3 regions of the Streptomyces sp. NPDC104106 genome follow, and region 2 is predicted to be linked to each of the others. Evidence: riboswitches for the same ligand, from Rfam matches in the RefSeq annotation. Region 2 holds a riboswitch; each other region holds the start of a gene.
The links. A riboswitch is a leader RNA that binds a small molecule or an ion and turns the genes downstream of it on or off. The one in region 2 is predicted to bind cobalamin.

Region 1 (7,104 bases), on a different contig from region 2:
TACGAGCCGTGGACGCCGTACTCCGGCATCTTCCGCGGCTCCTCGAAGCCCTCGCCGGTCAGCAGCACGGTGTCCGACAGGAACCGGGACAGCTCCAGCAGGTTCGCGGGACCGCCCTCGACCAGGTACTTCAGTGCTTCCGCCACCACACCGGCCGGCACGCTCGACTCGGCCATCAGCTCGGCGTCCGGCACGGCCTCGCCGCCCAGCAGAACGGTCGGGATCCCGGCCGCCCTCAGTGCGGCGAGCCCGCCCTCCCAGGCCCGCTTGCCGCCCAGCAGCCGTACGACGGCGAGGTCCGCGCCCTCCAGCAGCCCCGGCAGCTCCTGCTCGACGTCCACCCGCGTCGGGTTGCCGATCCGGTAGTCCGCGCCGGAGGCACGGGCCGCCAGCAGGTCCGTGTCGGCGGTGGACAACAACAACACTGTGCTCATGCGGGCGCTCCCGGTGGGATGAAAGGCAGTCCTTGCGGCGCGCCCGACTCGATGAGCCGCCACAGCGCGTCCGTGTCCGCGTGCTGTTCGATCAGGTCGCCGAGCCGGTCCAGCTGCTCCTCGCGCAGCGCGGCGAAGGAGGTGTCCGGCGCGGGCACGAAGCGGCGGCCCGCGGCGGCGGCCACCTCGCGCAGGAAGGCCCGCCGGAAGCCGTCCGACTCCAGTGAGCCGTGCCAGTGGGTGCCCCAGGTCTGGCCGACGCGGCAGCCGTCCAGGAAGGCCTCCCCGCCGCCGACTTCGGCGATCCCGTGGTGGATCTCGTATCCCTCGACCCGCTCGCCCAGGGCCTCGCCGGCCGGCCGGGTCAGGGTCTTCTCGGGGGCGAACCGCACCCGCACCGGCAGCACCCCGAGCCCGTCCACCACGCCGGCGCGCGACTCGACCTCGTCCTCGATGCGCTCGCCGAGGATCTGGAAGCCGCCGCACACGCCGAGGACCGGGCGCCCTTCGGCGGCCCGCCGTACGAGGGCGTCCGCGAGCCCGCGCTCCCGCAGCCACCGAAGCGCCCGGACCGTGCCCCGGGTCCCCGGGACCACGACCAGGTCCGCGTCCGCCAGCTCCTCCGGGCGGTCCACGAACCGCACCACGACGCCCGGTTCGGCCGCGAGCGCGTCCACGTCCGTGAAGTTGGACATCAGCGGGATCGCGCACACGGCGACGCGCAGCACGTCCTCGCCGACGGGCGGCGTCACGGTGGACTCGCGGACCGTGCCGCGCAGCGACACCCTCAGTCCGTCCTCCTCGTCGATGCCGAGCCCGTGCCGGAACGGCAGCACGCCGTAGGTCCGCCGCCCGGTGAGGCCGTGCAGCATCTCCAGCCCCGGCTCCAGCAGCGAGACGTCCCCGCGGAACTTGTTGACCAGGAACCCGGCGACCAGCTCCTGGTCCTCGGGCGAGAGCAGTGCGACGGTGCCGAAGAAGGACGCGAAGACGCCCCCGCGGTCGATGTCCCCGACCACCAGCACGGGCAGCCGCGCGCCCCGCGCGATCCCCATGTTGACGATGTCGGTCCGGCGCAGATTGATCTCGGCCGGGCTGCCCGCCCCCTCGCAGATCACCGCGTCATACGTGCCCCGCAACTCCGCCAGGCAGTCCAGCACGGTGCCGAGCAGCTGCTGCTGCCGGCCGCCGTGGTAGCCGCGCGCGCTCAGCTCGCCCACCGGCTTGCCGAGCAGCACCACCTGGCTGCTCCGCTCGCCGCCCGGCTTGAGCAGCACGGGGTTCATCAGCGCGGTCGGCTCGATCCGGCAGGCCTGGGCCTGCATGGCCTGGGCCCGCCCGATCTCCGCGCCCTCGCGCGTCACGAAGGAGTTGAGCGACATGTTCTGCGCCTTGAACGGCGCGACCTTCACCCCCTGGCGCACCAGCCACCGGCAGATCCCGGCCGTCACGACGCTCTTGCCGGCGTCGGAGGTGGTGCCGGCGACGAGGAGTCCCCCGTTCACTTCCCACGTCCCTTCAGACCCTGGAAACCCTTGACGAGGAGGCGCGCGGCGACCGTGGTGCCGAGCGCGAGCAGGCCGACGCGGCGGGAGAGCCGTACGGCCCGGTCGATGTCGGTGACCCGGACCGCCCGGCCGGTGTCGCCGTTGAGGACGGGCCGGTGCTCGACGCGGCCGCCGTAGGAGAGCGTGCCGCCCAGCCGGACGCCGAGCGCGCCCGCGAAGGAGGCCTCCACGGGCCCGGCGTTGGGGCTCGGGTGCCGGTGGGCGTCCGTCCGCCAGGCACGCAGGGCGCCGCGTGGATCGGGTCCGGCCGCGGCGGCGAGTACGGCGGTCAGCCGGGCCCCCGGCCAGCCGGCCACGTCGTCGAGGCGCGCGGAGGCCCAGCCGTAGCGGCGGTGGCGGGGGGACCTGTGCCCCACCATCGCGTCCAGGGTGTTGACCGCCCGGAACCCGAGCAGCCCCGGCACGCCGGCCACCGCTCCCCACACCAGGGCGCCCACGACGGCGTCGGAGGTGTTCTCGGCGACGGACTCGACCACGGCCCGGGCGATCCCGTCGGCGTCCAGCGACTGCGGGTCGCGGCCGCACAGGTGCGGCAGCCGCGCGCGGGCGGTCTCGACGTCACCGGCCGCCAGGGCACGCCCGATCGCGCGGGCCTCGCGCGCGAGCGACGTACCGCCGACGACCGCCCAGACGGAGGCGGCGGTCAGCGCCGCGGAGGCGGTGGGGGAGGGGCGTACGGCGCGTGCGGCGGCCGTACCGAGCGCGACGGCGCCGCCCGCGCACACGACCGTGTGCACCGTGCCCCAGCCGCGGTGGTCGCGCCACAACGCGCCTTCCACGGCCGCGGCCGCCCGCCCGAACACGGCGACCGGATGCCCGCGGCGCGGATCGCCGAGGAGCAGATCGCCGAGGAGGCCGGCGGCGGCGCCGTACGCGTAACTGCGATCGGCACCCATCGGCTCAGCCGGCCGTGGGTGCAGGAGCGGGCCTGGTACGGGTCCTTGTCCTTCGGCAGCCGGGCATGGCGATCGATGTCCTCACTCAGGGTGTCCGCGCCCTGGTTCGACGAGATTCGGCGGTGAGAGTTCCTGGCTCCCGGGGTTCTTCCCCGGTGACAGTGGCGGGACCGCGCCGGATTCGCACCGGCTTCCTCTCCTGCCGCCGTACATGGCCTGGGCAGTCCACCACGCGTCCGGAACGGCCGTCAACTTGCCGTTGACCTGGGAGGGGGGAGTGTGCCGATCCCCACATTCCGGGGCGCGAGGGGCATGAGAAAGCTCCCCTCCGCGACCGCGGAGGGGAGCTGGGAGCCGGGAGCGGGTGCGCCGTCGTCAGCTCTTGGAGACGATCAGGAAGATGCCGTACGCCACCGCCGCCGCGCAGGCCGCGAAGCAGACGTAGGCGCCGGTGACGGCGAGGGCGGCGGAGGCGCCCTGGGCGGTGGCCTGCTCGCGCCGGGTCAGCCCCCTGATGCCCAGGGTGAACAGGACCACGAGGCCCACCGTGAACAGCAGGCTGACGCCGAAGACGGAGCCGATGGCCGACCAGTCGATCTTCATGGGGATGCTTCCTTGGTAACCGGGGGCGGCCGGGGTCAGACCGTGGCGGCCGGGGGAGTGGCGGAGGCGGCGGCCGGGGTGGCGGACGCCGCGGTCCCGGTGCCGGCCGGGGCGGCGATCGTGGCCGTCAGGTCGTCCATCGTGGCCGTCAGGTCGTCCCCGATCGTGCCCGCCGGGGGCGGGGCCACCGCGGCGATGGCGGCGGTCACCACGCCGGCCGGCTCCGCGGCCTCCTCCATGACGTTGGTGTGGTCGACCACCTCGCGGCGGGACATCCTCCAGATCGCGGCGCTCGCGGCGACCAGGAAGACGAGCACCGCGGCGGTGCCCCAGTCACCGAGGTCCGTGACGGACTCGGCGCCGGCGCCGACCAGCGCGGCGGCCGGGAGGGTGAGGACCCAGGCGACGGTCATGCGGGTGGCGGTGGACCAGCGGACCACGCCGCCCTTGCGGCCGAGGCCGGTGCCCATCACGGCGCCCGAGACGACGTGCGTGGTGGAGAGCGAGAAGCCCAGGTGGGAGGAGGCCAGGATGGCGGTCGCCGCGCTGGTCTGGGCGGCGAAGCCCTGGCGCGGCTCCAGGTCGGTCAGGCCCGTGCCCATGGTGCGGATGATGCGCCAGCCGCCGATGTAGGTGCCGAGCGCGATGGCCAGGCCCGCGGAGAGGATCACCCAGGTGGGAGGGTTCGAGCCGGGGGCGAGGGCGCCGCCCGCGACCAGCGCGAGGGTGATGATGCCCATCGTCTTCTGGGCGTCGTTGGTGCCGTGCGCGAGGGAGACCAGGCCGGCGGAGGCGATCTGACCGACGCGGTAGCCCTTGCGGGAGGCCTCGCCCTCGGCCGCGCCGCCGGCGCCGTACGACAGCCGGGTGGCCAGCATGGCCGCGACGCCCGCGACGACCGGCGCGGCGACCGCCGGGAGCAGCACCTTGGTCACCAGCACGTCACCGTGCACGGCGCCGAAGCCGGCGGAGGCGACCGTGGCGCCGATCAGACCGCCCATCAGGGCGTGCGAGGAACTGGACGGCAGACCCACCAGCCAGGTGAGCAGGTTCCAGAGGATCGCGCCGACCAGGGCGGCGAAGATGACCTCGGGACGGATGCCCTTTTCGTCGACGAGACCCTTGGAGATCGTGTTCGCGACCTCCACGGAGAGGAAGGCGCCGACCAGGTTGAGGACGGCGGACATGGCAACTGCGATCTTGGGCTTCATGGCGCCTGTCGAGATGGTGGTGGCCATCGCGTTGGCGGTGTCGTGGAAACCGTTCGTGAAATCGAACGCGAGCGCGGTTACCACCACAATCGCGAGGATCAGCGAGAAGCTTTCCATTTACCCAGGCAATCGTTCGAGGTCGTTGGCTGGATGAACGTAGGCAACCTGGGTGAACGGAAGGTGAACTGGGACCGGCGCGGTGGTGTCCGGACCGGGGGGACCGGGCTGCGCCTGCCGCCGTGCGTCGCCCGTGCCCCAGGCGCCCCTTGGCTGTCAGCCGCGCGCGAAGGCGCGCAGCCGGTCGACGGAGCCGTTGAAGAGATTCTGGTCACCCGGCAGGGCGCCCCCGGTGCCGTGCTGCCAGAACGTCCAGTGCCGCCAGCCGCCCGGCAGCGCCCCCGGGTCCGAGTCGCCGGGCCGGGCGATCCACAGCGGGTTGCCGGACGAGAACGCTCGGCTGTCGCCGGTGCAGAGCTTCCACCACGGGCTGGTCGTGTAGATCACCGGCCGGCGCCCCGTCTCCGCCTCCACCTCGTCGCTGAAGGACCGGATCCAGCGGACCATGCGCGCCTTGTCCAGTCCGTAGCACTTCCGCTTCCTGGTGTACGGGTCGTATTCCATGTCGAGCGCGGGCGGCAGCGTCCAGCCGTCGGCCAGCCAGCCGCCGCCGTTGCGCACGAAGAACTCGGCCTGGGCGGCGCCGGAGGACTCGTCCGGCAGTGCGAAGTGGTACGCGCCCCGGATCAGGCCCGCGCCGTGCGCGCCGCCGTACTGCTCGTCGAAGTAGGGATTGCGGTAACCCGTGCCCTCGGTCGCCTTGACGTACACGAACCGCGCTCCCTTTCTCCGGGCCGCCTCCCAGTCGACGTGCTTCTGGTGCGAGGAGACGTCGTGCCCCCGGGGCAGCGGCGGTCCCGCCGCCGCTGCCCCGGGCATGGCGAGGGCGAGCGCCGCCGCGGCCGCCGCCAGAACACCGGCGCTGCGGCGGAGAAGAGTGCGTTCACGGGCCATGTGTCTCCCCTTGGTCGGCGGACGCGCGCGTCCGGCGGGCAAGGGGGACCATTCAAGGCCCGTTGATCACTGAATCGGTCCCTTTTTCCGGTGATTCGCCCCACTTACGCCCGTTCGGTGGCAAGCCGCTCCGGCCCCGGGCAACCCCGAGCACCCAAAGACCCCTCGGCTGGCAGGATCACGGCATGGCTGCACAGTGGCGGAACGCGGAGCAGGGACCGACGCCGGGCGGGGCCGGCGAACGACCGCCGGGTGCGGAGCCGGCACGGACGTGGGGGGAACTGGTCGCCACGGCGCGGCGGACGGTCGCCGACGGGCTGGTGGTCGGCACCTCCGGCAACGTCTCGGCGCGCGTCGGGGACCTCGTGCTGGTGACCCCCTCGGGCGTGCCCTACGACCGGCTCACCCCGGACGACATCACCGGCGTCGACCTCGGCGGCCGGCAGGTGCTGGGCACCCTGGTACCGACCAGCGAACTGCCCATGCACCTCGCCGTCTACCGCACCACCGACGCGCGGGCCGTCGTCCACACCCACGCCGTGCACGCCACCGCGGTCTCCACGCTCGTCCCCGAACTCCCGCCGGTCCACTACATGACCGGCGCCCTGGGCGGCCCCGTACGGGTCGCCCCCTACGCCACCTACGGCACCGACGAACTGGCCGAGCACATGCTCCGCGCCCTCGCCGGCCGCTCCGGCTGCCTGCTGCGCAACCACGGCACGATCACCTACGGCGCCACCCTCGACCAGGCCTACGACCGCACCGCCCAGCTGGAGTGGATGTGCCGCCTGTGGCTCACGGCGTCCAGCGTGCCCGGCCTCAGTCCCTCCCTGCTGACCGAGGAGCAACTGGCCGAGGCGGGGGAGCGGCTGCGGGGGTACGGGCAGCGGGGGTGAGCCCTCGCCACGGCGGGTGCCGGGGCGGACGCGGCGAGGCGGCGGACGTGCCGGGGCGGCGGACGTGCCGGGGCGGCGGACGTGCCGGGGCGGCGGAGGTGCCGGGGCGGCCCCTACCATCACCTCTTCTTCCCGGCCACCCACGTTCGGCTGGCCGGTGGGCGCGACCCCGAGGACACTGGACGGGTGCGCCCCGTCAAAGCGACCGCCACGGCGGTCACCGCGGTCCTCGCCGCCGGCGCGGCATCCGTCGCCGCCGGCCGGCTCGCCAGCGACGCCGCGCTGAAGGCGCCCGCCGGCCGCCCGCTGCCCACCGAACCCCGGCTGACCGTGCACGCCACGGCCGCCGGCCGGATCACGCTGACCCGCGACCTCGCCTCCCTGCGCCCGGGCACCTACGGGCTCGCGGGCGACGGCTCCCACGCGGTCGTCGGCCCGGTCCTGGAGACGGCCCCGCACAGCGCCGACACCGTCGTACGGCGCCT
Region 2 (7,104 bases):
CTCCATCTGGCCACCGCGCTCGCGCTGGTGGTCTTCTTCTGGCGCGACTGGGTCCGGGTGATCCGCGGGCTGTGGACGTCGATCGCACAGCGGCGCGTACAGACCGTGGACCAGCGGCTGGCGTGGCTCATCGTCATGGCCTGCATCCCGGTGGGCATCGCCGGCGTCGCGCTCGACAAGGTGTTCCGCACGACGCTCGGGCGCCCGGTCCCCACCGCGATCTTCCTGGCCCTCAACGGAATCGTCCTCTTCGTCACCGAGCAGCTGCGGCGTGGTGGGACCGGCCGTCGGCGGGCGGGCGACGCCGCGGCGCCGGGCGAGGAGAACCTCAGCCCCGACGAACTGTCGGACCGCCGGATCACGCAGATGACCACCCGCCAGGCCGTGACGATCGGCGCGGCCCAGATCCTGGCCCTGCTGCCCGGCATCAGCCGCTCCGGCTCCACCATCAGCGCGGGCATCTTCAAGGGCCTGAACCACGAGGACTCCGCCCGCTTCGCCTTCCTGCTCGCCACGCCGGTGATCGGCGGCGCCGCCCTGCTCAAACTGCCGCCGCTCCTCGGCGCCCAGGGCAACGGCCTGCGCGGCCCCCTGCTGGCGGGCGGCGTCGCCGCCTTCGTCGCGGCCTACCTGGCCACCCGCTTCCTGGTCAAGTACTTCGAGAACCGCACCCTGATCCCCTTCGCCGTCTACTGCACCCTGGCCGGCCTCGGCAGCCTCGCCTACTTCACCATCGGCTGACGCAGCGCATCGAGGGCGGCGCGCATGCTGCCCGCTCCTGAGTCACACGCGGGAAAGGACAGTCCTGCCCTGGCGGACCTGCGCCAGGGCGGCCCTCCGGCTCACCGGGTCCTCAGCCGCCGCACTCACCGGCCACGACCGCGTTCCCCGCGCCGCCACCAGCGGCACCCGGCCTGGGGCACCGCCGGCCCCGGCACCGCGCTCACGAGTGGTGGCGGATACGTCGGCAGCGGCCAGAGCACGCCTCACCGCCGGTCGGGCAATTCACCGTGCAACAGCTGCTCCAGCAGTCGCTCGTCCTCCGCCGACAGATCCGAGACGAATCGGGCCAGCACGGCCGCGCGGTCGCCGCCCTCATCGAGCAGTGAGTGCATACCGGCCGCCGCGTGCCCGGCCTGGTCGTCCACGGGCGCGTACACGTGGCTGCGCCCCTCGCGACGCCGGGTCACCAGCCCCTTGTCGCACAGCCGCGTCAGGATCGTCAGCAGCGTCGTGTACGCCGCGTCGGGCACCTGCTCCTGGACCACCGCCGCGGTCACCGGCCCGCCGGCCGCCCACAAGGCGGCCAGCACCTCGCCCTCCAGCTCACCCCGTGCACGCCGCGGGGCCTGCCCGCGGCCGTCCGTTCCGCCCGCCACCTGGCACCTCCCTCGCCGTCCGCCAGGCCGTCTTCGGTCTTTCAAGCTACTACGAGACGTAGAAGAACGGCCATCCTGATCACGGAAGGGCCCCGGACGGCCGCCGTCCGCGCCCCTCGGTGACGCGCCCTGCGGCGCCCGCCCGAGGAGTACGACAGGCCGTGGGCCCAGGCCGCCACTCGGCCCTCGTAACGGGACGACTCCGAAGAAGGCGGTTACGGCCGTCCGCCGGATCGACGGGGGCAGCCGCACCGCCCCGGTGTCACTTCGGCATTCAGGGAAACCCGCCCAGTACCGACCCAGTGGTCGTGGCGACATAGCAAGTACGACAGGAAGCGGCACGCCCATGGAACGTGGCAGCAATCCGATGAGCCGTCGCAAGGACGACGAGATGAAGCACGAACTGCGGGGATACCTGCAGTCACGGCAGCACACGCACGCGGAGGACGCCGTCGACCCGGAGCCGGAGGCGGACGACGACATCCCGGTGACGCCCAGTGGACCCGTCCCACCGCCCGGCCCGGAGCGGGAGCGCGCCCGGCGGGAAGCCGAGGAGCGGGAACTGCACCGGGAGATGGCCCGGCACCTGGACCGGACCGTGTTCCCCGCGGACCGGAGTTCCCTCGTCCGGGCCTTGGAGGAGCGGCAGGCGCCCGACACCCTGGTGCGGGTGGCCCGCAACCTCCCGGGCAGGGGCACGTACCACAACGCTCACGAGATCGTCGTCGCCTCCCTGCGGCAGCACTCCCCGTCCTGAGCGTGCGGATCAGACGGTGGCACGCACCGTCGTGAACCTCCCGGTCATGCGGGAGAGGAGATCTGTTCGCGCACCCATTCCGGGTCGGGATTGGTGTATGGCCGGCCCGCGACGAAGACGGTGGGCACGGTCTCGTTCCCGTCGTTCGCGGCCCTGACCGCCGCGGCCCCCGCCGGGTCACGCCAGATGTCGACCCAATGCAACTGGCGGGCGCCGCGGCCCAGCCGGATGCGCAGGCGGATGCAGTACGCGCAACCGGGTCGCCAGAAGACGACGGGCCGACCGTCAACGGCGCTGCGGCGTCGCGCCTCCAGCGCACCGATCGCCTTCGGGAACATCAGGGGCGAGTTCACGCCTGCGAGCAGCACGCACCCCAGCATGAGCCCTGTGGCGGCACCGGGGCTCCCGGCGAAGATCAGTCCCGTCGCACCGGCTGCGCCGCAGAGCACGAGCAGTATCGGCAAGGTCCACACACGCGTCATGGCGACGCAGGTTATCGGCAAGCCCGACGCAAGAGCGGCCCGAGCCCGACCCGCTCGGGCGACGCCGCGGCAGGCGCCTGGGGCCACGGCAGCGCGACCATGCTCGTCACCGGTCAGGACCGCGACCGCGGGGTGGACCACGGCCGCGACGGCACTGTCGGCGGGCTTGGGGCACGTCACCGCGCCCGACTCCGATCGTCTCCGATCGTCGCGTCCGCCGTCTGTGAGGCGGCTGCGCAGAGCAGGCACAGACCCGCACAGGGCTCCCACGGCGAGGAACGGCACGACGCCGGCGCGCACACCCAAGGCAACGGCTTCGGCCGCGCACGCCGGCACCCTCGGCGGCCTTCCCAGGGAGCGCCGGCGGACGGAGTGTCGCGAATCCTGTCCGGCACCGACGCCGACACCGACGCCGGCCTCACCGCCCGCGGAGCCCTGCGCTCCGCCACCACCGTGCCCGGCATCCGTGCCACCCGCGCCCTGTGCCGAATCTGGTGGGGCGGGGCCGAACACCGGCCCGCTCCGGCCATGCGCCGGGGAGAGGGCCTCCAGCGATGGGCACGAGCCCCGCCCTCTCCGATCGACGTGCACGCCCTTTCCTCCGCACGGACAGGCGCCCTCGCGCGGCGCGCGCCCCACGGCGGCCTTCGTACCTGGCTCCGGCCGCGTCAGCCGGTCTCTGCGGCGCGGGTGTTCCAGCGCTCCTCGACCCTGGCCAGGCGCCAGTAGGCGATGGCCACGGCCCATACGATCACGAACAGGCCGACGATGACGTAGCCGACGCTGTCCAGGTTCAGGCCGGCGATCCAGCCGGTGACGTCGTCGCTGAGGCCGAGTTTGTCGTGCAGGACACCGACCAGTTCTATCGTGCCGACGAAGAAGGCGACGGCGATGGACAGGCCCGTGATGGTGAGGTTGTAGAAGACCTTGCGGACCGGGTTCGAGAAGGCCCACTGGTAGGCGAAGTTCATGAACGTGCCGTCGAGGGTGTCGAACAGGCTCATGCCGGCGGCGAAGAGCAGCGGCAGGCACAGGATCGCGTACCAGGGGAGACCGGCGGCGGCGCCGTTCCCGGCGAGCGCGAGGAGCAGTACCTCGGTCGTGGTGTCGAAGCCGATCCCGAAGAGGAAGCCGAGCGGGAACATCTGGCCGGGGCGGCGAACGGACTTGGTGAGCCGGCCCAGCACGCGGTTCATGAAGCCGCGCGAGTCCAGGTGCGCCTCCAGCTCCGCCTCGTCGTACCGTCCGCCGCGCATGGCCCTGAAGACGCGGACGATGCCGAACAGCGCCACGAGGTTGAGGGCGGCGATGAGGTACAGGAAACCGCCGGAGACCGTGGTGCCGACGGTGCCGAGGACCTGGTGGGTCCGGGAGCCGTCGTTCATCAGGGTGCCGGCGAGCTTGGCGCCGCCGGCGACGAGCGCGGCCATGGCGACGACCACACTGGAGTGGCCGAGTGCGAACCAGAAGCCCACCGACACCGGACGCTTGCCGTCCGCCATGAGCTTGCGGGTGGTGTTGTCGATCGCGGCGATGTGGTCGGCGTCGAAAGCGTGCCGCATGCCGAGGGTGTAGGCCGTGATGCCGAGGCCGACCCCGAACGCCTTGGTGCCGACCTCGTAGTGGTGCGGGATCACCAGCAGGAAGAGGATCCCGAAGGCCACCACGTGCAGCGCCGCGATGACGGCCAGGAGTCCGGCGGTTCGCAGGGTGTCCTCGCGTCGCCAGCGCAAGGACGTGGCGGCGGCGCTTTCGGGCACGCCTCGGGACACGGTCATACGGTCACGCTCCAGCACCTCGTGGATCAGCTTCGTGATGCCGTGGCCGGTCTCCTGGCTGACGGGTCGACGCGTCCGCCCCTGCCTTCCCGGCCGCGAGGCCAGTGGCAATGCGTGGGGCGGAAACTTCCCGATCACAGTGGCGAGGGCCGCTCCGGACTGGGCCCCTGAAGGGCCGTCACCGGTCTTCCCGAACACCACGGCACGCCCACCCTAGAAGGCGGAGGCCATCAACTGCAAGGCTGCACAACTGATCAGATGTTGGTGCGGGATCGCCGGTGACTGCGATGATGGGGCCATGCATCTCGTCCCCGCGGATCGCGCCGACCGGCGCACCATCGACGGCCACCGGGTCTGCGATGCGATCGCCGCCGTCGGTGAGCCCGAGCGCGTACGCGCCTGGGCCGACCGTTTCTCCCTCCTCTCCGACCCCGGGCGGCTGTCCCTGCTGCTCGCCCTGCACGAGGCCGGCCCCATCGCCGTCTCGGACCTCGCCGTCGCCACCGGGATGCGCGACACCGCCGTCTCCCAGGCCCTGCGCCTCCTGCGCGCCGCCGGCGTCGTCGAGGGGGACAAGGACGGCAGGATCGTGCGCTACCGGCTCGTCGACAGCCCGATCTCCGACTTGCTGAAACACTGCGCGTCACACGACACGCGCACCCACGGCACGCCGCCCGCCTGAGCCCTTGGCGAGCGTCGCCGACGCCGTGGGGCGGGCGTTCGGACCGGTCAGGGCCGCCGCGTCGGCTCCGGCGGCGATTCGCTGGTCGCGTGAACGCGCGGGCCGGCTGGACGCCGTGCTGCAGGAGGCGGCGTGCAGGCTCGAGGTGGCGAGGCCGAGGGCCGCGGTGCAAGGCCTGTTGCAAAAGGCTCGCCGTCCCGCAGACGCTGTCCGGCGGGAGTTACGGCGGCTCGACCGCATGGCCGGCCGCCGATGAACGCACACTGAAGGCCGCCGAAGAGACGGCGGACCGGGACGCCACCGTCGAGATGGTGCACCGGCAGGTCGCCGGCCTCGACGCAGCACATGTCACGCGCTGCGGGCGAACCGCCGCTCCGGGGCGACCCTGCGTCGCTTGAGCAGGCCCGCCCACGCCGAACCCGCCGCGCTGAATGTGGCGCCCGTCGAGGCGCCGGCGGCGCTCGCCCGCCTGCTCGACGAACTCGTGCCGACGCGCCGCGCTCCCCCGCGCGGCAGGCCCGTGGGCGAAACCCTGTTCAGCGACGCAGGGTGGTGGCGGGGCTGGTGCCGTACGCGGCGCGGTAGAGGGCGGCGAAGCGGCCAGGGTGGCCGAAGCCCCAGCGGGCGGCGATGGCACCGACGGTGGCGCCACTGCGTGGGTCGGCCGTGACCAGGTCGCGGTGAGCGTGCGCCAGTCGGGCCCGGCGGAGATAGGCCAGCGGCGTGGTGTCGAGGTGCCGGCGGAAGGCGTACTGGAGAGCACGGATCGTGACATGAGCGGCAGCGGCGATGTCGGCGACGCTGACCGGCTGATCGGCATGGTCGTCGATGTAGGCGACGGCTCGCCTCACGGTCGCGGAATGGGCGTCCACGCGGTCCTGCGCCGTCGGGTCGGTGCGCGCGGTGCTGGGGAAGGCGGCCAGGACACTGGCGGCCAGCAACTGGCTGCCGGCCGTGACGGCAAGGGGCTGTGCCGCGATCTCCGGGACAGCGAGCACATGATCACGCAGATAGACGATCGTGCTCTTCAATCTCTCGGCGGCGGCCTGCGACCGGGGCCGGTGCCCGGTCAGCCGTACCGGCTCGTGCAGGGGTTCACCGCTGCCGGCGGCGACCTGGTTCAGTACGTCGGGGTCAAGCATCGTGATGTTGTAACGGGCGCCGCAGATGCGTCCCGCGTACGGCAGATCAGGCGGCGCGAACAGCACGGCGTCTCCGGGGCCGAAGGAGTCCCGGACTCCGTGGAAGACGTGGTCCTGCACGGTGCCCTCGTGGACGACGCAGAGACAGATCCTGCCCAGTGGTGTGACGGAGTACGACATCTCGAAGTTCAGGGCGAGTTCGTCCGCGCTGAACGACGGGGCGGCCACCCGGCGCACTCGTGCGGTGCCGGCGTCGGGCGTCGCGCTCCCGATGCGCATCCTCGCGTAGGCGCGGCAGAGGAACTCCTCCGTCGCACCGAGATCGTCGCTTTCGAACAACAGCGAGTCCATGACTCCATCCTGGCAGGCAGCTTCTTCCGGAACGAGGTGGCCCTCTCCCCACGGCGTTCCGCGGACGCACGGCATTTCGTTTTGTGGACAACCGCGACCCCGGACTGTTCGCCGCCCGCACCCTTGGCGGCGGCAGGTCACGGGCAGCAGCACCACAGACCGGCACGGTTGCCAGACCAGGAGCCCTCCTCACGATGCCAGAGCAGACCGCAAACCCCGACCGGATCGCGACCCTCCAGGAGGAGGTCGCCCAGCTCCGGCACGCCGTCACCGCGCACGCGGTCATCGACCAGGCCATGGGGGTCGTGATCGCCTACGCACGCGTGCGCCCCGAGACAGCCTGGGAGATCCTCAAAGACGTCTCGCAGCACACCAACACCAAGCTGCGGGAGATCGCGGAGCACATCAGGCAGTGGCCGCACCGCGGATGGCTTCCGGAGGAACTGCGAGGCGCCCTGCAAGCCGCGGTACGGCGGAGGACGGCGACACGAGCGCCGCAGAACGAGGCCTGACACCGCCGCACGCGCGGCGCG
Region 3 (7,104 bases), on a different contig from region 2:
CCAGGGCAAGGGCACCTTCGTCGCCAAGCCCAAGGTCTCCCAGGCGCTCCAGCTCACCTCCTACACGGAGGACATGCGCGCCCAGGGCCTGGAGCCGACCTCGCAGCTGCTGGACATCGGCTACATCACCGCGGACGACCGGCTCGCCGGGCTGCTCGACATCACGGCCGGCGGGCGCGTGCTGCGCATCGAGCGGCTGCGCATGGCCAACGGCGAGCCGATGGCCATCGAGACCACGCATCTGAGCGCCAAGCGCTTCCCCGCCCTGCGCCGGTCCCTGCTGAAGTACACGTCGCTGTACACCGCGCTCGCCGAGGTCTACGGCATCCACCTCGCCGAGGCCGAGGAGACCATCGAGACCTCCCTGGCCACCCCGCGCGAGGCGGGCCTGCTCGGCACCGACGTGGGCCTGCCGATGCTGATGCTCTCGCGCCACTCCCTGGACCGCGAGGGCAAGCCGGTGGAGTGGGTGCGGTCGGTGTACCGCGGGGACCGCTACAAGTTCGTCGCGCGGCTCAAGCGCCCGGCGGACTGAGGCCTTCGCTGAATCGATATACCGATATGCGGACGAGGTCTTCCGCTGTCGCGACAGCGTCACCTAGATTGCCTGCGCATTACACAGGTGATCAGCGAGGGGACGGAGAGCCGTGGCATGTCCGAAGCACCAGAAGTGAGACCTCCGGTGGTGACACCGGTCCGCGTGATCATCGGTCTGTGTCTCGTCGCGCCGTTCGTGGCGATGCTGTGGGTCGGCTCGTACGCCAAGACCGACCCCGCGTTCATCGGCATCCCGTTCTTCTACTGGTACCAGATGGCCTGGGTGCTGGTCTCCACGGCGCTCACGATGACGGCGTACAAGCTGTGGCAGCGTGACCAGCGCGCCCGTGCCGTCCAGAAGGGCGGTGCGGCGAAGTGAACAACAGGGTCGACGGCGTCGCGCTCGGCGTCTTCATCTTCTTCTTCCTGGCCGTCACGGTCATGGGCTTCCTCGCCGCGCGCTGGCGCAGGGCCGAGAACGAGCACTCGCTGGACGAATGGGGCCTCGGCGGGCGGTCGTTCGGCACGTGGATCACCTGGTTCCTGCTCGGCGGTGACCTGTACACGGCGTACACCTTCGTCGCCGTACCGGCGGCGATCTACGCGGCGGGCGCGTCCGGCTTCTTCGCGGTGCCCTACACGATCCTCGTCTACCCGCTGATCTTCACCTTCCTGCCACGCCTGTGGTCCGTCAGCCACCGCCACGGGTACGTGACGACCTCGGACTTCGTACGCGGCCGCTTCGGCTCCAAGGGTCTGTCGCTGGCGGTGGCGCTGACCGGCATCCTGGCGACGATGCCGTACATCGCGCTGCAGCTCGTCGGCATCCAGGCGGTGCTGGACGTGATGGGCGTCGGCGGGGACAGCAGCACCAACTGGTTCGTCCGGGACCTGCCGTTGCTCATCGCCTTCGGCGTGCTGGCCGCCTACACCTACTCGTCCGGTCTGCGCGCGCCCGCCCTGATCGCGTTCGTCAAGGACGCCCTGATCTACATCGTCATCGCGGTCGCGATCATCTACATCCCGGTCAAGCTGGGCGGGTTCGACGAGATCTTCGCCAAGGCGGGCCATGCGTTCAGCCAGATCAGTCCGGCCACCGGCAAGCCCCGCGGTGCGCTCGTGCCACCGGAGGCGGGCCAGTGGACGTACGCCACGCTGGCCCTCGGCTCGGCCCTCGCGCTGTTCATGTACCCGCACTCGATCACCGCGACCCTGTCGTCGAAGAGCCGTGAGGTGATCCGCCGCAACACCACGATCCTGCCGCTGTACTCCCTGATGCTCGGCCTGCTGGCCCTGCTGGGCTTCATGGCGATCGCGGCCGGAGTGAAGGTGAAGAACGGCCAGTTGGCGATCCCGCAGCTGTTCGAGGACATGTTCCCGAGCTGGTTCGCGGGCGTGGCCTTCGCGGCGATCGGCATCGGGGCGCTGGTCCCGGCGGCGATCATGTCGATCGCGGCGGCGAACCTGTTCACCCGCAACATCTACAAGGACTTCATCAAGCCGGACGCCACGCCGAAGCAGGAGGCGCAGGTCTCCAAGTTCGTGTCGCTGCTGGTGAAGGTGGGCGCCCTGGTCTTCGTCCTCACCATGGACAAGACGGTCGCCATCAACTTCCAGCTGCTGGGCGGCATCTGGATCCTGCAGACCTTCCCGGCCCTGGTCGGCGGCCTGTTCACGCGCTGGTTCCACCGCTGGGCGCTGCTGGCCGGCTGGGCGGTCGGCATGGTCTACGGCACGGTCGCGGCGTACGGCGTCGCCTCCCCGACCCAGAAGCACTTCGGCGGCTCGGCGAAGGAGATCCCCGGCATCGGCGAGATCGGCTACATCGGCCTCACCGCGTTCGTCCTCAACGTCCTGGTCACCGTGGTCCTGACCCTCGTCCTGAAGGCCGTCAAGGCCCCTGAGGGCCTGGACGAGACCAGGCCGGAGGACTACACGGCGGACGCGGGCGACCCGGGGGTGCAGGTCGAGCTGCCGCCGGCGACCGCGGGCGCCGGCCACTGAGCGACCGCCGGGCGACGGGCCGTCGCAGGAGATCCGGCGGCCCGTCGCCGTATCCGTCCGGCACACTCGGTGCCATGGACTTCGTGATCCGGCAGGCCACCTCCCGCGACTACGCAGCCCTCGGCGAGATCACCGCCCGGGCCTACCTCCAGGACGGCCTCCTCGACTTCGGGGAGAGCGACGCCTACCTCGCCGAGCTGCGGGACGTGGCCAAGCGCGCCGCCGACGCCGAGGTGCTCGTCGCCGCGGCGGCGGAAACCGTGCTCGGCGGCGTCACGTTCGTGCCGTACGGCGGGCCCATGGCCGACATAGCCCGCCCCGAAGAGGCCGAGATTCGTATGCTGGCCGTCGCCCACGCGGCGCGCGGCCGGGGCGTCGGCGAGGCCCTCGTCCGGGCCTGCGTCGACCGCGCACGGGCCACCGACGGCTGCCGCGCCGTCGTGCTGTCCACCCAGCGCAGCATGCACAGCGCCCACCGCATCTACGAACGCCTGGGCTTCGTCCGCACACCCGAGCGGGACTGGAACCCCCTGCCGGAGCTTTGCGACATCGCCCTGCTCGCTTACGAGTTGACACTCTGAAGCCGCCGCGACACACAACAGACACAACATCTGGGGGTGCCATGACAGCCCGGCACTAGATGTATGCTCATCCTCGCTGTCGCCGCAGGGGAATCCGGTGCGAATCCGGAACTGTCCCGCAACGGTGTACTTGCGTGCATTCGCGCGCTCGCGTCAGTCCGAGGACCTGCCGGCAGCGTGCGCCCGGCCGTCCGGCCCGGGTGCCTTCCGACGTCCGGGCCTCGTGGAATGGGCCGGTGGACGCGACGCCGTGCGCGCTCGTGGCTGCCCCCTGCCCTCCGCAAGGCCCCCGTGCCGAGCGAGGGAGAGCCCCACGTGACCATCGCGCCCGCAGATCCGGCTTCAGCCAGCGGCCTGGACACCGAGGACACCGACGGTCCCGGTACCGCGCTGCTGCGGACCCTGACCGAGCTGACCGCCGACCTCCCCGACGCCGATCCCGGCCGGGTCGCCGCCGCCGCGCTGCGCGGCCGCTCCGCCCGGGCCGACGAGGCGGAGTTGCGCGAACTGGCCACGGAGGCCGCCGCCGGGCTCATCTCCGAGGACCCCGCCTACTCGCGGCTGGCCGCCCGGCTGCTGGCCCTGTCGCTGCGCGCCGAGGCCGCCTCCCAGGGCGTGACGTCCTTCACCGAGTCCGTGGCCGTCGGCCACCGCGAGGGCCTGATCGCCCACCGGACCGCCGAGTTCGCGCGGCTGCACGCCGAACGGCTGGACGGCCTGGTCGACACCGGCGCCGACGACCGCTTCGGCTACTTCGGCCTGCGCACCCTGTACAGCCGCTACCTGCTGCGGCACCCGATCACCCGCAAGGTCATCGAGACCCCCCAGCACTTCATGCTGCGGGTGGCCGCCGGTCTCGCCGAGGACGACACCAGCCGCTCCGTGGACGAAGTCGCCGCGCTCTACGGGCTCATGAGCCGCCTCGACTACCTGCCCTCCTCCCCCACGCTCTTCAACTCCGGCACGCGGCACCCCCAGATGTCGTCCTGCTACCTGCTCGACTCCCCGCTGGACGAGCTGGACTCCATCTACGACCGCTACCACCAGGTGGCCCGGCTCTCCAAGCACGCCGGCGGCATCGGGCTGTCGTACTCCCGCATCCGCAGCCGCGGTTCGCTGATCCGTGGCACCAACGGGCACTCCAACGGCATCGTGCCGTTCCTGAAGACCCTGGACGCCTCGGTGGCGGCCGTGAACCAGGGCGGCCGGCGCAAGGGCGCCGCCGCCGTGTACCTGGAGACCTGGCACTCCGACATCGAGGAGTTCCTGGAGCTGCGGGACAACACCGGTGAGGACGCCCGCCGTACGCACAACCTGAACCTCGCGCACTGGATCCCGGACGAGTTCATGCGCCGGGTGGGCGCCGACGAGCAGTGGTCGCTGTTCTCGCCGGCCGACGTGCCGGAGCTGGTGGACCTGTGGGGCGAGGAGTTCGAGGCGGCCTACCGCAAGGCCGAGCAGGCGGGCCTCGCGAAGAAGACCATCGCGGCCCGTGAGCTGTACGGCCGCATGATGCGCACGCTCGCGCAGACCGGCAACGGCTGGATGACCTTCAAGGACGCGGCCAACCGCACCGCCAACCAGACGGCCCTGCCCGGCCACGTCGTCCACTCCTCCAACCTCTGCACCGAGATCCTGGAGGTCACGGACGACGGGGAGACCGCGGTCTGCAACCTGGGCTCCGTGAACCTGGGCGCCTTCGTGGACACGGCGGCCGGCGACCTCGACTGGGAGCGGCTGGACGAGACCGTCCGCACCGCCGTCACCTTCCTCGACCGCGTGGTCGACATCAACTTCTACCCGACCGAGCAGGCCGGGCGGTCGAACGCCAAGTGGCGCCCCGTCGGCCTGGGCGCGATGGGTCTGCAGGACGTCTTCTTCCAGCTGCGCCTGCCCTTCGACTCGCCGGAGGCCAAGGCCCTGTCCACGCGGATCGCCGAGCGGATCATGCTCGCCGCGTACGAGGCCTCCGCCGACCTCGCCGAGCGCAGCGGCCCGCTGCCGGCCTGGGAGAAGACGCGTACCGCCCGGGGCGTGCTGCACCCCGACCACTACGGCGTCGAGCTGACCTGGCCCGAGCGCTGGGCGGCGCTGCGCGGCCGTGTCGCCGAGGTCGGCATGCGCAACTCGCTGCTGCTGGCCATCGCGCCCACCGCGACCATCGCCTCCATCGCGGGCGTCTACGAGTGCATCGAGCCGCAGGTGTCCAACCTGTTCAAGCGCGAGACGCTGTCCGGTGAGTTCCTGCAGGTCAACTCCTATCTCGTGCAGGACCTGAAGGACCTGGGCGTGTGGGACGCGCGCACCCGTGAGGCGCTGCGGGACTCGGGCGGATCCGTGCAGGACTTCGCCTGGATCCCCGAGGAGGTGCGGGCGCTGTACCGCACCGCGTGGGAGATCCCGCAACGCGGCCTGATCGACATGGCGGCGGCCCGCACCCCGTTCCTGGACCAGTCCCAGTCCCTGAACCTCTTCATGGAGACGCCGACCATCGGCAAGCTCTCCTCGATGTACGCGTACGCCTGGAAGTCGGGCCTGAAGACGACGTACTACCTGCGCTCCCGCCCGGCGACCCGGATCGCCCGCGCGGCCCAGGCGCAGCCCCGGAAGACCATCCCCGTCCAGCAGGCCGCCGACCCCGACGCCGTCGCCTGCTCCCTGGAAAACCCCGAGTCCTGCGAGGCCTGCCAGTGATGTCCCGTAACGCCAATCTTCTCGACCCGGGCTTCGAGCTGACCCTGCGCCCGATGCGCTACCCCGACTTCTACGAGCGCTACCGGGACGCGATCAAGAACACCTGGCACGTGGAGGAGGTCGACCTGCACTCGGACGTCGCCGACCTCGCGAAGCTGACGCCGGAGGAGCAGCACCTCATCGGCCGTCTGGTCGCGTTCTTCGCCACGGGTGACTCGATCGTCGCGAACAACCTGGTGCTGACGCTGTACAAGCACATCAACTCCCCCGAGGCGCGGCTCTACCTGAGCCGCCAGCTCTTCGAGGAGGCCGTGCACGTCCAGTTCTACCTGACGCTGCTGGACACCTATCTGCCCGACCCGGACGACCGGGCGGCGGCCTTCGCGGCCGTCGAGAACATCCCGTCCATCCGCGAGAAGGCGCAGTTCTGCTTCACGTGGATCAACGAGGTGGAGAAGCTGGAGCGGCTGGAGACGAAGGCGGACCGCCGGCGCTTCCTGCTGAACCTCATCTGCTTCGCGGCCTGCATCGAGGGCCTGTTCTTCTACGGCGCCTTCGCGTACGTCTACTGGTTCCGCAGCCGGGGTCTGCTGCACGGCCTCGCCACGGGCACCAACTGGGTGTTCCGCGACGAGACCATGCACATGTCCTTCGCCTTCGACGTGGTCGACACCGTCCGCAAGGAGGAGCCGGACCTCTTCGACGACCAGCTCCGGCAGCAGGTCACCGACATGCTGCGGGAGGCCGTCGAGGCCGAGCTGCAGTTCGCCCGCGACCTGTGCGGTGAGGGCCTGCCGGGCATGAACACCGAGTCGATGCGCCAGTACCTGGAGTGCGTCGCCGACCAGCGCCTCACGCGCCTCGGCTTCGCCCCGGTGTACGGCTCGGAGAACCCGTTCTCCTTCATGGAGCTGCAGGGTGTTCAGGAGCTGACGAACTTCTTCGAGCGCCGCCCGTCGGCGTACCAGGTCGCGGTGGAGGGCACCGTGGACCTGGACGAGGAGTTCTGAACCGGGTTCGCCTTCAGCTGACGGTCGATCCGGCGCTCGTGGAGCTGTCCCACGAGCGCCGGAGCCGCGAGCAGCGCGAGAACGAACAGGACCGTCAGGTAGTCGAGGAATGTGTTCATGCCTGTCAGCATCATGGGCGGGCCACGAGCATGACAGTGGCAGGACTGCCGCAGACCCTCGAATTACTGCCATCGGCGCGGCACACTGACAGCATGCTGAAGAACGTGGCCGCCGTGCTGCTGGCCGGGGTGCATCCCTTCGAACTCGGCGTCGTGTGC

Region 1: another riboswitch for cobalamin. It lies ahead of ACZ60X_RS00290 (cobalamin biosynthesis protein); the one in region 2 lies ahead of nicT (Nickel transporter NicT).
Region 3: another riboswitch for cobalamin. It lies ahead of ACZ60X_RS14515 (ribonucleoside-diphosphate reductase subunit alpha); the one in region 2 lies ahead of nicT (Nickel transporter NicT).

What each region holds. Positions count from the first base shown of each region.
Region 1 is NZ_JBVJMF010000001.1:53,150-60,253, reverse strand. Features, by position in the region: gene cobN (cobaltochelatase subunit CobN) at 1-434, opposite strand, end outside; gene ACZ60X_RS00295 (cobyric acid synthase) at 431-1,939, opposite strand; gene ACZ60X_RS00290 (cobalamin biosynthesis protein) at 1,936-2,898, opposite strand; cobalamin riboswitch at 3,003-3,143, opposite strand; gene ACZ60X_RS00285 (hypothetical protein) at 3,274-3,501, opposite strand; gene ACZ60X_RS00280 (inorganic phosphate transporter) at 3,537-4,829, opposite strand; gene ACZ60X_RS00275 (lysozyme) at 4,986-5,723, opposite strand; gene ACZ60X_RS00270 (class II aldolase/adducin family protein) at 5,909-6,619, shown strand; gene ACZ60X_RS00265 (alpha/beta hydrolase) at 6,806-7,104, shown strand, end outside.
Region 2 is NZ_JBVJMF010000003.1:540,222-547,325, reverse strand. Features, by position in the region: gene ACZ60X_RS09885 (undecaprenyl-diphosphate phosphatase) at 1-741, shown strand, start outside; gene ACZ60X_RS09880 (BlaI/MecI/CopY family transcriptional regulator) at 987-1,379, opposite strand; gene ACZ60X_RS09875 (DUF2795 domain-containing protein) at 1,726-2,136, shown strand; gene ACZ60X_RS09870 (glutaredoxin domain-containing protein) at 2,181-2,618, opposite strand; gene nicT (Nickel transporter NicT) at 3,287-4,396, opposite strand; cobalamin riboswitch at 4,424-4,613, opposite strand; gene ACZ60X_RS09860 (ArsR/SmtB family transcription factor) at 4,695-5,078, shown strand; gene ACZ60X_RS09855 (AraC family transcriptional regulator) at 5,615-6,571, opposite strand; gene ACZ60X_RS09850 (ANTAR domain-containing protein) at 6,766-7,083, shown strand.
Region 3 is NZ_JBVJMF010000005.1:193,660-200,763, forward strand. Features, by position in the region: gene ACZ60X_RS14495 (GntR family transcriptional regulator) at 1-535, shown strand, start outside; gene ACZ60X_RS14500 (DUF3311 domain-containing protein) at 653-916, shown strand; gene mctP (monocarboxylate uptake permease MctP) at 913-2,541, shown strand; gene ACZ60X_RS14510 (GNAT family N-acetyltransferase) at 2,616-3,122, shown strand; cobalamin riboswitch at 3,186-3,310, shown strand; gene ACZ60X_RS14515 (ribonucleoside-diphosphate reductase subunit alpha) at 3,438-5,816, shown strand; gene ACZ60X_RS14520 (ribonucleotide-diphosphate reductase subunit beta) at 5,816-6,826, shown strand; gene ACZ60X_RS14525 (GlxA family transcriptional regulator) at 7,039-7,104, shown strand, end outside.